3 regions of the Cytobacillus sp. FSL M8-0252 genome follow, and region 1 is predicted to be linked to each of the others. Evidence: riboswitches for the same ligand, from Rfam matches in the RefSeq annotation. Region 1 holds a riboswitch; each other region holds the start of a gene.
What was found. A riboswitch is a leader RNA that binds a small molecule or an ion and turns the genes downstream of it on or off. The one in region 1 is predicted to bind S-adenosylmethionine.

Region 2: it holds a riboswitch for S-adenosylmethionine, as region 1 does, so the genes downstream of both, MKX83_RS20260 (iron-containing alcohol dehydrogenase family protein) here and MKX83_RS06700 (methionine ABC transporter ATP-binding protein) in region 1, are expected to answer to the same signal.
Region 3: it holds a riboswitch for S-adenosylmethionine, as region 1 does, so the genes downstream of both, metK (methionine adenosyltransferase) here and MKX83_RS06700 (methionine ABC transporter ATP-binding protein) in region 1, are expected to answer to the same signal.

What each region holds. Positions count from the first base shown of each region.
Region 1 covers NZ_JBBOWZ010000001.1:1,278,681-1,283,172, reverse strand. Annotated here, with positions in the region: gene MKX83_RS06705 (methionine ABC transporter permease) at 1-482, opposite strand, end outside; gene MKX83_RS06700 (methionine ABC transporter ATP-binding protein) at 472-1,485, opposite strand; SAM riboswitch class I at 1,569-1,675, opposite strand; gene MKX83_RS06695 (CotH kinase family protein) at 1,768-3,555, opposite strand; gene MKX83_RS06690 (DUF4956 domain-containing protein) at 3,575-4,258, opposite strand; gene MKX83_RS06685 (polyphosphate polymerase domain-containing protein) at 4,280-4,492, opposite strand, start outside.
Region 2 covers NZ_JBBOWZ010000001.1:3,991,437-3,995,928, reverse strand. Annotated here, with positions in the region: gene MKX83_RS20265 (MetQ/NlpA family ABC transporter substrate-binding protein) at 1-462, opposite strand, end outside; gene MKX83_RS20260 (iron-containing alcohol dehydrogenase family protein) at 459-1,574, opposite strand; SAM riboswitch class I at 1,667-1,782, opposite strand; gene MKX83_RS20255 (hypothetical protein) at 1,862-2,437, opposite strand; gene MKX83_RS20250 (hypothetical protein) at 2,647-2,958, shown strand; gene MKX83_RS24685 (GNAT family N-acetyltransferase) at 2,892-3,185, shown strand; gene MKX83_RS20245 (hypothetical protein) at 3,304-4,492, shown strand, end outside.
Region 3 covers NZ_JBBOWZ010000001.1:3,695,855-3,700,346, forward strand. Annotated here, with positions in the region: gene asnB (asparagine synthase (glutamine-hydrolyzing)) at 1-169, opposite strand, end outside; gene metK (methionine adenosyltransferase) at 632-1,831, opposite strand; SAM riboswitch class I at 2,132-2,257, opposite strand; gene pckA (phosphoenolpyruvate carboxykinase (ATP)) at 2,645-4,228, shown strand.

The sequences.
Region 1 (4,492 bases):
AAACTAATAGTCGTAATCGTTAAACCTTGAACAATTCCAGGTTTCGCTTCTGGGACAAGAATTTCCTTAATTATCATCCAAGGGGAAGCGCCTACTGCTACTGCAGATTCAATGACTCCTTTATCTATTTCTCTTAAGGATGTTTCTACCAATCTTGCAAAAAACGGAATCGCTGCTACAGATAATGAAACAGAAGCCGCTGTAGGACCAATAGTTGAACCTGCAATTAATTTTGTTAACGGCAATAGAGCTACTAACAAAATAATATAAGGAATAGAGCGGATCAAATTGACAATCCAACCGGTAACAGCATTTACAAATCTATTCTTTAAGAACAATCCTTCGTCTGTAACGAATAATAAGATCCCTAGTGGAAGACCTAGTATAAGTGCCGCAACTAAAGAAATGGCGACCATATAAATTGTTTGTAATACAGCTGTATTTAGTTCAGGAAGTAACGCCTGAATGGACTCAAGCAACATGTTCAACTACCTCCAAATTCTGTGTTCTTTCTTGAATATATTGTATAGCTCTTTCTATTTCAGGTATTTCGCCAGTCAACTCCATAATAAAAATACCAAGAGGTACTTCTTGAATATATTCAATCTTGCCGTGAAGAATATTTCCTTTTACTTTGAATGTTTGGAACAGTTCAGAAACAACAGATTCTTCTGCTATTGCACCTTTAAATTGAATCTTAATGATTGTTCCCTTCCTGTTTTCAATCAATTGTTGTGGTAAGTCAAATTGAAGAACACTCTGAATGAAATCCTTTGTAAGTGGTTCAATTGGATTCGCAAATATATCATACACCGGTCCCTCTTCTATGACCTTTCCATCTTGCATAACAGCTAACCTATGACAAATCTCTTTGACTACTTCCATCTCATGAGTGATAAGTACGATGGTTAATCCTAGCTTTTTATTAATTGATTTTAATAAGTTCAGGATTGATTTTGTTGTTTTAGGGTCTAGAGCTGACGTGGCTTCATCGCAAAGTAAAACCTTTGGATCATTAGCGAGTGCTCTGGCTATTCCTACCCTTTGCTTTTGACCACCACTTAATTGTGTGGGATACTGATGAATTTTATCTGCTAAACCCACTAATTCTAATAGTTCTTTCACCCTGATATCTATTTCTTTCGGGCTTTTACCTGCCGCTTTTAAAGCAAAGGCAATATTCTCATACACTGTCTTCGAACTCGCTAAATAAAAATGCTGAAAAATCATACCTATCTTCTGCCTTGCTTTTCTTAATTCTTTACTTGTTAAAGATGTTAAATCAACGCCATCAATTTTCACTTCACCAGATGTCGGTCTCTCCAATAAATTTAGACAGCGTAATAAAGAACTTTTCCCTGCTCCACTATAGCCAATAATCCCGTATATTTCCCCTTCTTTAATAGAAAGGGATACATTGTCAACCCCTATTACTTGCTTCTTTTTGCTTTTATAAATTTTCACTAAATGATTGACTTCAATCATTTACCTCACCCTCCCTAAATCCTCTACAACATAAAATGAGCCTCTTTCACTTTGAAAGAGGCTCAACAAATGATTGTTATTAAACCTTATCTTTCAGAATGAAATCATTCTGCAGGATTTAGCACCTTCCCTTTAAAAGGAGGTTGCCGGACATCTTCGGGCCTGGTCCCTCAGTCTCTCTCGATAAGAATCATATTAAATTTAATGTGTTGCTTTGATAAAGGAAATTTTATCGGGTATTGAATTAATTGTCAATAGTATTTTGATTTTTTATGCATTTACTTATCTTCCTCTTCGTTTAAACAAGAAGATAAAAAAAGTTGTTCCTAATAAAGCTGTGATTAGACCCACATACAAGATGATTGCTGACGTTTTGAACTTTACTGTACTAGGTTGCTCTTCTTGTCCACGTCCCTCACCACCAGGCATACCTTCAAACCCTTCTGGTGTCTCAAAATCTCCTTCCTGCGGAAAGTCTCCATTGCCTTGCGGACGTTCAGGCATTTCACCATCAATGTTTCCTTCATTACCGTTTGGCGGTTGGAATACTTCTCCTCTTTCTTGACCTTCCTGGTCATCACCACCTGCTCGGCTAGGGAACATGTTATTGACTTCAGAAGCTTGTGATTCTACTTCTAATTCACCTGAAAGCTGAGCAAGTATCGATTCTGATCTCGCCTCAGCAAATGCTGGTAAACTCTCATCACCTTGCACTGCTTGTAGAAATTCTTCTGTTGTATAAAACTTGGTAGGATCCTGTTCTACATAAGGAAGAATCAATGTACTAATTTGTGTAGTTGTATTTTGGTAAGACTCTTTTGTCATATATTCTTCGGCAATCTTTTCAAGGTATGCTTCATATTGCTTTTTAAATTCATCATTTGCCAATAAAGCATTAAGTAAAGGCCTCTCATCTAAAGAAGTACCAGCTACAGGTTCGGAAATACTGAAATTAATCGTATCTTCACTCATTAAATTACTATTTCCCATGCCACCATCGAAGTTCCCCATTTCAGCTTGGTGAACTTGACCTTGTTCATCCTCACCTTGCCCACCTTCTCCTGGTGCTAGACCTTGTTGTTCCTGATTTTGATTTTTGTTTTGGTTTTCTTCAGCGATTGAAGAATCTCCGTTCATGCGTCCTCCGCCACCCATACCTACTCCAAAGCCGCCAAATGCCATATTATAGTCCCACGGAATGATTGAGAACTTACCATCATTTTCATATAAATAATAGTTGTGCTTCATTTGCCCTTGGTAACTATCCATGCTAACGACAGCCGTATTTACTGCAAAATATCGTAATACTTGATCCACATCTAAAGTTTTTTCTAAATTGCCACCATTATTGATACTATCTAACATATCTATTAACGCTTGTTCATCTTGCTCCTCTGATTTCAAGTTTAAACCTGAGTAATCATCAATATCATCACTTACCCATTTCAAGTCACTATTTGTACCATCTGGCTTGTACAATGATCCATATGGATTTTCAAAATATCTTCCAAGCATCACTTCGTCTACTTGTTCAACACCTAAATATAATCCCCATTCCTGACCATTAATGGTCACATACATATAAGAATAAGCAGGTGTGGGTAATCCCATATTCTCCATTAATTGATACGATAAATATTCTCGCATTTGCGTAGCATCACTAAATTGGTTATTTAGATTCAACTTTTTCAATCCATATAAAGTTTGATCGGTATAGTAATCAAAGTCTATTTTGAAGCTATAACGATCAGAATCTTCCATTCTAGCAACGGAAGAAAGGGAAGAATTCCCCTTTGTCCGAACAGCTACTTGGTTCAATTTAGTTCCATTTATCGTCACATTTGCCATCTTATATTCTTCTTCCGTCGGATTCTCTAGTATATCTTCCCAATCATCTTCTGCTAGGGTTAACTCAACTTGAGTCACTTTATTTTTATTGAATACTTTTGAAACATAAGAGTGATCAACTACTTCCCCTTTTGGAAGTAAATGAGGTAGAAAGAATAGAATACCAACAAATAAAACAGCCAACATTAGAAAAACGAGAACGACATATTTGCGTTTAATCATATTCCTTTCTCCTGTTCATTTACGCTGTAAAATTACCGTCATAGCTTAACATTACAGCCGACTCTACCCCGCTAAGGTTCGTTACATTATTCACCACTTGAGATTGCTCTTTTTTCATTCTTACTTCATAAGTAATTTCTACTTGATTACCATTCATGATAGATTTGGATTTCATCATATGTTTATTAGTGACCTTTGATAATAGCGATTCTAGTTGAGATTCCACATCTTCACCCCCATATTTTACAATGAGTAAGTAAGGGTTCTGAATCGTAATTTTGTTAACGAACAATACAAGTACGAGACCGATCATTAAACTGCCAATAATCACTAACGGAATAAAGCCTGCTCCGCAAAGAATACCGGCAACAATCGCCCAAAAAAGATAAACAAGATCCATAGGGTCTTTAATTGGTGTACGAAAACGGACAATGGATAAAGCACCAACCATACCTAGTGATAACAGGACATTCGAGGAAATTCCCATAATAATTAATGCTGTAGCCATGGTCATTATAATGAGGGATATATTAAAAGTATGTGAATAAATCACACCAGAAAATGTCTTCTTATATACTGCATAAATAAAAAGTCCAATTGCAAAAGCCATGAATAAACCTATTAGGGAATCTATAATTGAAAAACTCTCTGTCTTTTCTAAAAAGCTTGATTTAAATACATCTGAAAAATTCACACTTTCCATTTTGCTTTTCTCCTATTCTCTCTATAATCCATACATTCTACTTAATTGATATTTAGAATACGTGCCCTTCCTGCGATCTAGCATTTGCAGAAGCATTTTAATGACATCGGGAATGTATTCATCATACTTTACTTCAAGTATCATCAATTGATGATCAAGGGATGGTACCATAGGCATTGTCGTATTTAAAAAGTCGGGATTCCTTAAGCTTGTACGAATATTGCTATCAAAAGT
Region 2 (4,492 bases), 2.7 Mb from region 1:
TTCAAATAGTAATAGAGCTCGGCCACTATTTGTTGGGTCACTCGGAAGACCGATTTTTGCGCCATCTTTTAATTCAGCTACATCTTTTACATTGAGTGCATAGATGCCCATCGGGAATGAAACGGTATCAAAAGATTTAACTAAATCTAAATTTCTATCTTCTTTAAATGCATTAAAATAAGGCTCTGTTTGAAAAATGTTTAAGTCAATCTCTTTTTCAGCTAATGCGACATTTGGCATCACATAATCAGTAAATACTTGTGATTTAATGTTGATATTTTCTTCTTTAGCTAATTCAATTACTTTTTCTAAGATTTGCTCATGTGGACCTGCAGTGACACCAATGACTAATTCTTCATCGTCATATAATCCTTCTGTAGAGTTGTTGGCTTCATCACTACCACATGCAGCTAAGCCTGTTAAAGATAATAAGACTGTTCCAGTTAGTAACCATTTTTTCATGATGTTTGAACTCCTTTTTGTTCATTTTGTTTTTCTAATAATCGAAGTGCTTGTAAAACAGAATGTTCACTTATCTCGTTTTTCATAAAGTGAATAGATTCAGTTGGGCGTATCGCCTTTTTTACAATTGTCTTCATTAATTGCTCATCATTCACATCAATAGTTAGACTAGAGAGACTACTTGGCAATTGCCAGCTCTCATAAAACGGGAGAAGGTAATCAACTTCCGTCCATTTTTCTTCAATGGCCAATTGACCAAGAATCCCGTAAGCGACTAATTCCCCATGAAGAAAATCTTGGGCTGCATCCGCTACGGTTAGTCCATTATGAAACGAATGGGCACCAGCGATTCGTCCTGCTTTTTCGCCGAATCCACCGACCATACCCCCAGTCATGATAATCGTTTCAATCACACGGATAAGTGCTTTTGAGGTTTCGTTTTTGGCTACTGATTGTAGTGCGGCTTCACCATCATTAAGCAATGTATCTCGGCAAATTTTAGCTGAAAATTGCGAAATTTGTTTAGGTACAGGAAGTGTTTCTTCAGGGTAAAAACTTTCAATTAGAGCTTCAGCTTCATAAAACTTGGCTAATGTATCCCCAATTCCTGCTTTTAAATAAGTAATAGGCGCTTTAGCAATAATTTCAGGTTCAACCAATACGAGGGTTGTCGCAATAGGGAACTCTGTATAATGAGTAAAGCTGCCTTCTTCATTATAAAAAACACTTAATGGTGTCCATGCGGCACAGGTAGCTGCGATTGTTGGTATAAGAATGGATTGAACAGATGCTTCAATCGCAACTGCTTTTGTTATATCTAATGCTGTCCCACCACCAATACCTATTACGCCATTAGCACCATCATTTGTTATTATTTCTTGGATGTCATGGACCTTTTTTAAGGTAGTGTGACCATCTATATAATGAAGGTGAACGTTGTTATCTATTACTTCCTTGGGCAAGTAGGGTTGCACGGCTTGCCAAGCTTTTTTACCGGTTATTATATGGTATTTGGAAACAGAAATATCTTTAAGTAGGTCGGGGAGTTCTGTTAGAATGCCTGAACCTAATAAATAATGTCCTGGAGCCCCTTTTACGATTGTTACAGTCATTTCCTCTCCTCGTTTCTCTTTTGATGTGATGATAAAAACAAAAATGCCTCTCATCATGAGAGGCATAAATATACTAGAATAGTAGTAAACCTCTCTCATATATCAAAATACCAAAAAGTATTTTGCAGGATTTAGCACCTGTTCATATGGGTATATGAATGGTTGCCGGGCGTCGCAGGGCCAGTCCCTCAGCCGCTCTTTATAAGAGAAAATGCTTTATTAAATTATATTCATAATATTATCTATTACATGAAAAGTCAATAACATAATTGAAATTAATCATTAAACTAGTGATGGTGTTCTACTTGTGGGGTGTTTTCTTCAATCGGATGAATTGAGTTCTTCGCTTCTTGATGAATTCCCGATGCACAGATAATGGCGATGCTTAATAAGAATGTTAGATAGAAGGGCACAGGTCGATTTTTCAATGCTTCCTTTAATGAATGTTTTTTGTGCATGAGAAGCATCATGGCAAAAATACTAATTAAATAAATCAGATCCATGCTAATGATCATAAATGTAACTTCACTGGGTACCAACATAATGCCTAGCATTGCCCCCATCATACTTCCCATGAGACTTGACGCTTGAGCTTCAACGAGTCCGTTTGTTTTAAACGGTAGTCCTATAAAAATGGCAATGACAGCGCTAATGAGAATTGATAATACAGTTGCTTTAGCCATTTCTGGTAACCACACAGATATAATCAAACCGATTGTTAAGCTACTCGTCATACCAACCACCATGGGAATACATTTAGAATATTTTGTAGCTATTTCTTTCTTTTTTCTAACGGCACTAATAAAGAAAAAGAAACTGTAGCCGACAACTAGAAAAAGACTGAACAAAGCAAGCATATTCAAATTACCCTCCTTTGGATGCTCATAAAATATCTCGATGCCTCCTTTCATATATATTTTGTATCGTAGTGATTATGTCAGTGCAATGATAAGAAACTTTTTATACTGTTCATTCGTAAATGAATAAAGCAATATTTTCAAACTAAGAAAAGTGGTAGTCTTGGTTTATAAGTTTTCATTCAGAACAGTTTTATAAAAAAAGGAGTTTTTATATGGGGGAAGAAATAAAGATTAGACCGATACATATAAATGATGCAAGAGATATTCATGATATGCATAGGCAAGATTCTATTATTCAACAAACAATGGCCTTATCATCGGGGAGATTAAAAGATATTGAAGATTATATTGAAGGACTTACAAAAGAAGACGATGTATTTGTTGCAGAATGTAACGGTCATGTTCGAGGGATAGCTTCCTTAGAAGAGAGAAGTGGAAAGTTAAGATATAGCGGAATGTGTCCATCTCTATTAATGAAGAAGTACAAGGAAGAGGGATTGGCAAGACGCTTCTTGAGCGAATAGTAAAGCTTGCCGATGAAGAGTTAGGACTCATCAGATTAGAGTTAGATGTATGTGCAGATAATATAAGGGCGATTGCATTATATGAAATGTTTAACGAGGCTTTGTCTAGCTCCGGACGCCATCGGCTCGAGGTCATAAGCCAATCCGTCAAAAAGGTTAAAAAACAACCTTTCTGCCGGCTCGTCTTATGCTTGTCACCGATAAGCGGGCGCCCTGCGCTTTTCTAATTTATAGATGTCATTATTATGGGAAGAATTAAAGAGAACCTTTAAATAGAAACGATTTAATGTTAAAATTTCACTTCCTGCACGTTAATTAAATCATAACTAAAGGAGAACAGCTGCTTTGAATCACTTAATAATGGAACAACTAAAAACCTATTTTAAAGGAATCAACCCAGATGATTTAGTTATGGAGCAGATGGAATTTGAAGAAAATGTGTATGATATCCTGTTGGAAGATTGGGGAGAGTCAATTGGCTCGGTTCGTATGGATGAATTAGGTGTGGCAGAGTTTTTCATTTATACGGATGAACTAGATGAAATTCCAGGGGAAATGAGTAAGTTTGATATGATCATGCAAGCAGAGCAGTTTATAGAAAGGTTCTATGATTCGACTTTCAGGCATGGGTTATATTTGTCAGCATACATTGACTTAGGTGAATATCATATGATTTTATATAATCGCAAAGATGAGCGGTTGAATAAGGAACTCCCTCATTCTGGAATTAGTTTTACAATGCTTAGTAATGGGGTATTAAGTGCAGTCGAAAGAGAAAGCATGGATTTTGAACTTGTCTATCCCAAAACACTGATTACGAATGAAGAAGCGAAGCGGATTTATTTAAATCATTTAAGGATTCTACCTGTTATTGCAAAGTATGATAATGACATATTTGTCAATGGTGATGATGAGTATCACTATGTTTATCAGTTGGAGGATTTTATTCTTGGTGTACACACAAATGGGGGAATACTTACCTCGGATTCGTTTGGTGTTGGCAAAACGCTGATGACATCCTTACCCGATTTGGCTGAATTTATAGATATTTATACATTGGCGGGAATGACGGAAGACCATATGCTTGTAGCTGAAGCAAAAACGAAAAGTGGTAGACTAGAGGTATGGAGTAAGTTACCTAAAAAATCTTTACGGGTGAGTGAGGAAGATTTATTAGATGATGAATTAGATATCCCTGGTGCGATAAAATTTGTATTCAATGCGGATGGAAGACTGCTTAAATTAATGGGCTTAGATGATTCTGAAACGTTTGTTTCTGGACATGTTAATTCGAAAGTGGCGCTTTTAACTGCTACATCAGTGTTACAAGCAGTTTGTGATAACCCTCATGATTATTTTAAACTGCAACAATTAGACGATAATGTAATAAGTCAAAAACCCGCAAACGGCATATACGATTTTACGTTTATTCGACAAGAAAGGGGCGTTCAAGTAGCTGATGCTTTGGTTCATATTCAAATAGACGATACAGGCTTGGTGAAATATGTAGATGTAGATAGTGAGGTACTCCAAG
Region 3 (4,492 bases), 2.4 Mb from region 1:
TGTCTATAATACTTAATCGACGGAAGCCAAATTGGATATGGTCTGCACGATAATATCCTGAATCATCTGGTCCACGATGAGTAATAATGTTATTCATATTCTCAAATTGCTTATCTGCTTCTTGTACTTTTTGTGCTTGATCATGTATACAACCAATAAAACCACACATTATGTACGTCACCTACTTTTTATTTCATCTAGTTTGTATTTTTTCCCATACCTTGTATAGACGATAAGTTATTTTAAAAAGTTTCACCTTTCGAAAAAAAAATGGAATGTTTTATGCTAGGCAGTATGTTCATGTTTACTTCTTCATATACTTAAGGATGTTTATTCTTTACCCTCAATTTAAGACGAAAAGATGACAATTATTTTAATTTTATATGAAATCGTTTCCTTAAGGGTTTTTGTCCATTATTAGGGGGCTTAAAATATTATATTTATTTGCTACTGTAATATCTAAAAAAACGACTTTTACTCTTCTATCTTTGGCTATTCCACTTCTTGATGTACGAGCTAATCGCTTTGGCTCAATTGTACGTTTATTAAAATTTAACGATAGCCCCTTTTCCACATAAAAAAACTGTAGAAAACTCATTAAAGGAGTTTTCTACAGCCATAATTTTCTAATTTATTTTAAAGCTTCCTTACGCAATTCTTCCGCTTTATCTGTGCGCTCCCAAGGTAAATCAATATCTGTACGACCAAAATGTCCATAAGCAGCTGTTTGCTTGTAAATCGGACGGCGTAAATCAAGCATTTTGATAATACCAGCAGGACGGAGGTCAAAATTGTTTCTAACAACTTCAACTAAAACATCCTCAGATACTACTCCAGTTCCAAATGTATCAATACTGATGGATACCGGCTGAGCAACACCAATTGCATATGCTAATTGTACTTCCGCTTTGTCAGCTAGTCCAGCAGCAACGATATTCTTTGCTACATAGCGAGCTGCGTAAGCAGCTGAACGGTCAACTTTCGTTGCATCCTTACCAGAGAATGCACCACCACCGTGACGTGCATAACCGCCGTATGTGTCAACGATAATTTTTCTACCAGTTAAGCCAGCATCACCTTGAGGTCCACCAATAACGAAGCGACCTGTTGGGTTGATGAAGTATTTTGTGTTTTCATCAATTAATTCAGTAGGAACAACTGGGTTAATTACATGCTCTTTTAAATTGCGTTGAATTTGCTCTAAACTAATTTCTGGATGGTGCTGCGTAGAGATAACAATTGTATCAATACGTACAGGTTTGTTGTTTTCATCATATTCTACTGTTACTTGTGTTTTACCATCTGGGCGAAGGTAAGGTAAGATTTCCTCTTTTCTTACTTCAGCTAAACGGCGAGAAAGTTTATGAGCTAATGAAATAGGTAATGGCATAAGCTCTTTTGTTTCATTACATGCAAAGCCAAACATTAAACCTTGATCTCCAGCACCAATGGCTTCAATTTCTGCATCAGTCATCTGTCCTTCACGCGCTTCTAATGCTTGGTCTACACCCATAGCAATATCAGCTGACTGTTCATCAATAGAAGTTAATACAGCACATGTTTCAGAGTCAAAGCCATATTTTGCACGTGTATAACCAATTTCCTTAATGGTTTCACGAACGATTTTTGGAATATCTACATATGTGGATGTAGTGATTTCTCCTGCAACCAATACAAGACCTGTAGTAACAGACGTTTCCGCAGCAACCCTCGCATTTGGGTCCTGTGATAAAATAGCATCTAATATTGCATCAGATATTTGGTCACTGATCTTATCCGGATGACCTTCAGTTACTGATTCAGAAGTAAACAATCTACGTTTTGTTGACATCTGACTTCCTCCTTATTTATCGAATCAATAAGACTTTATTATAGTCTTTATTTTTGATACGGAACTCATTCCCTTATTTGAATCTTCATTATTTATGGGCCAATGTTTATCTCATACCCTTAATAACCTATGCGCTAACTTGGAATATTGAGAATAAAATGGTTGGTCTTTTTCCCATACATAAATAGTACATTCCAAAAGCCGCTCCTCGTATTCGCCAACATCATGTTAAAAAGCATGAAAAAAAACCTCTTCTCTGATTTAGTGAAAAGGTTGAAGCAAAATGATTCGCGCCTTTCACTCTTATCGTTCAAGGATAGTGAGTAATAAATCCTTGCATCAGGTTAGCACCTTTGCTCATGAAAATGTAGTTGGCAGGTTGCTGGGTTTCATAGGGCCTGTCCCTCCACCAGCTCGGGATAAGAGAGTATCCGTTCAAGGATTCATCATAACTTACACATGGAATATAGTCAAATGTTTTTCATTAACAATTCAATGTAAAAATTGTCATATCCGACTCTATAAACTTTAGTTTTGATAACGGATAATTTTAGTTAAGATCATACCGTTCTTTTTCCTTAATATATATAAAAATTACATTAAATTTGCTGATTATCCTTTTTAAATTTGCAAAAGCTATTTATAATGAATACTGCCTGTATTTGTGACAATTTCATTAATTATATAAAAATGATTTATATAGTATAGACTGAATGAATAAATGTGTTATACTATTTTTGAAGAAATAATCACAAATAGCGACTGAGATGCATATCTCTTAAATAATATTATATAAAGGAAGGTATTCATCAGATGAATTCTGTATCGATAACTGAGTTAAATGATTTACTAAAAGGCGAAAACATCCAAGTTCAATTATCTGTGCCGCAACTAGTTGAAAAAGTATTAAACAGAAACGAAGGTGTTCTTACATCTACCGGTGCAATTCGCGCGACAACAGGTAAGTATACAGGTCGTTCACCTAAAGACAAATATACTGTTGAAGAAGCAAGCTCTAAAGATAAAATTGACTGGGGAAGTGTGAACCAACCAATTTCTGAAGCAGTCTTCAATAACTTATACAACAAGGTGATTGCTTTCTTAAAAGAGAAAGAAGAAGTTTTCGTATTCAAAGGATTTGCTGGTGCGGATAAAAAACACCGTATGCCAATCCAAGTAATTAATGAATATGCTTGGCATAACCTTTTTGCACACCAATTGTTTATTCGTCCTACAGAAGAAGATTTATTAGATCACGAATCTGAATTTACAGTTATTTCAGCACCTAATTTCAAAGCAGACCCAGCAGTTGACGGTACAGCTTCAGAAACTTTTATCATCGTTTCATTCGAACGCCGTATTGTACTTATTGGTGGTACTGAGTATGCTGGTGAGATGAAAAAATCTATTTTCTCTGTTATGAACTACATGCTTCCTGAAAATGGAATTCTCCCTATGCACTGTTCAGCCAATGTTGGCCGCGAAGGTGATGTTGCTTTATTCTTTGGCCTTTCCGGAACTGGTAAAACAACATTATCAGCTGATCCCAACCGTCGTTTAATCGGTGATGATGAGCATGGCTGGTCTCCAAATGGAGTATTCAACATTGAAGGTGGCTGCTATGCGAAGTGTATCGACCTTACACGTGAAAAAGAACCACAAATTTTCGATGCCATCCGTTTTGGCGCTGTACTTGAGAATGTTGTATTAGACAAAGAAACACGCGTAGCAGATTATGCGGACAATACGCTAACGGAAAACACGCGTGCGGCTTACCAATTACAAGCAATTGACAATATTGTTGACCCGAGTATTGCAGGTCACCCGAATACTATTATCTTCTTAACAGCTGATGCTTCTGGTGTATTACCTCCAATCTCTAAATTGAATAAAGAACAAGCAATGTATCACTTCCTAAGTGGATACACTTCTAAGCTGGCTGGTACTGAGCGTGGTATTACTTCACCACAAGCGACTTTCTCCACTTGTTTTGGATCACCATTCTTACCATTACCAGCTCAACAGTATGCAGAAATGCTTGGTAAAAAAATTGACGAGCATAACGCGAAAGTATTCCTAGTAAACACTGGTTGGACTGGTGGAGAATATGGTGTAGGAAGCCGTATGAAGCTTGCTTATACACGAGCAATGGTTGAAGCTGCTCTAGAAGGCGAACTAAATTCTGTTGAGACAGTAACTGACCAAGTATTCGGTTTAGAAATTCCTCAACATGTAACTGGTGTTCCAGATGAAGTACTATTGCCTAACAAAACTTGGCCAGACCAAGATGCATATAATGTAAAAGCAAAAGAACTTGCTAATGAATTCCGTGAAAACTTCAAGAAATTCGGTAATATCTCTAGTGAAATCGCTGAAAAAGGCGGTCCTATCGCTTAATTAAAAAAACCTTCGAGCATCCGACTCGAAGGTTTTTTGTTTCAATAATTTCACTTCACTCATCACTCACTGTTTATTTTTGAGGGTCAAAATACCGGTTCAACCGGCTTCGATTTCTAATAAGTGCGATTAACTTAAGTCAATCGATTAGCTAATCTCACCAAGTTGCAATCGACGGCTTGTTTCATATAGCCACCACTCACTATCTTTCCTATGTATCCAATATTCGCCCTTTATGAGTCTACAAATTAGCTGCTAACTTAA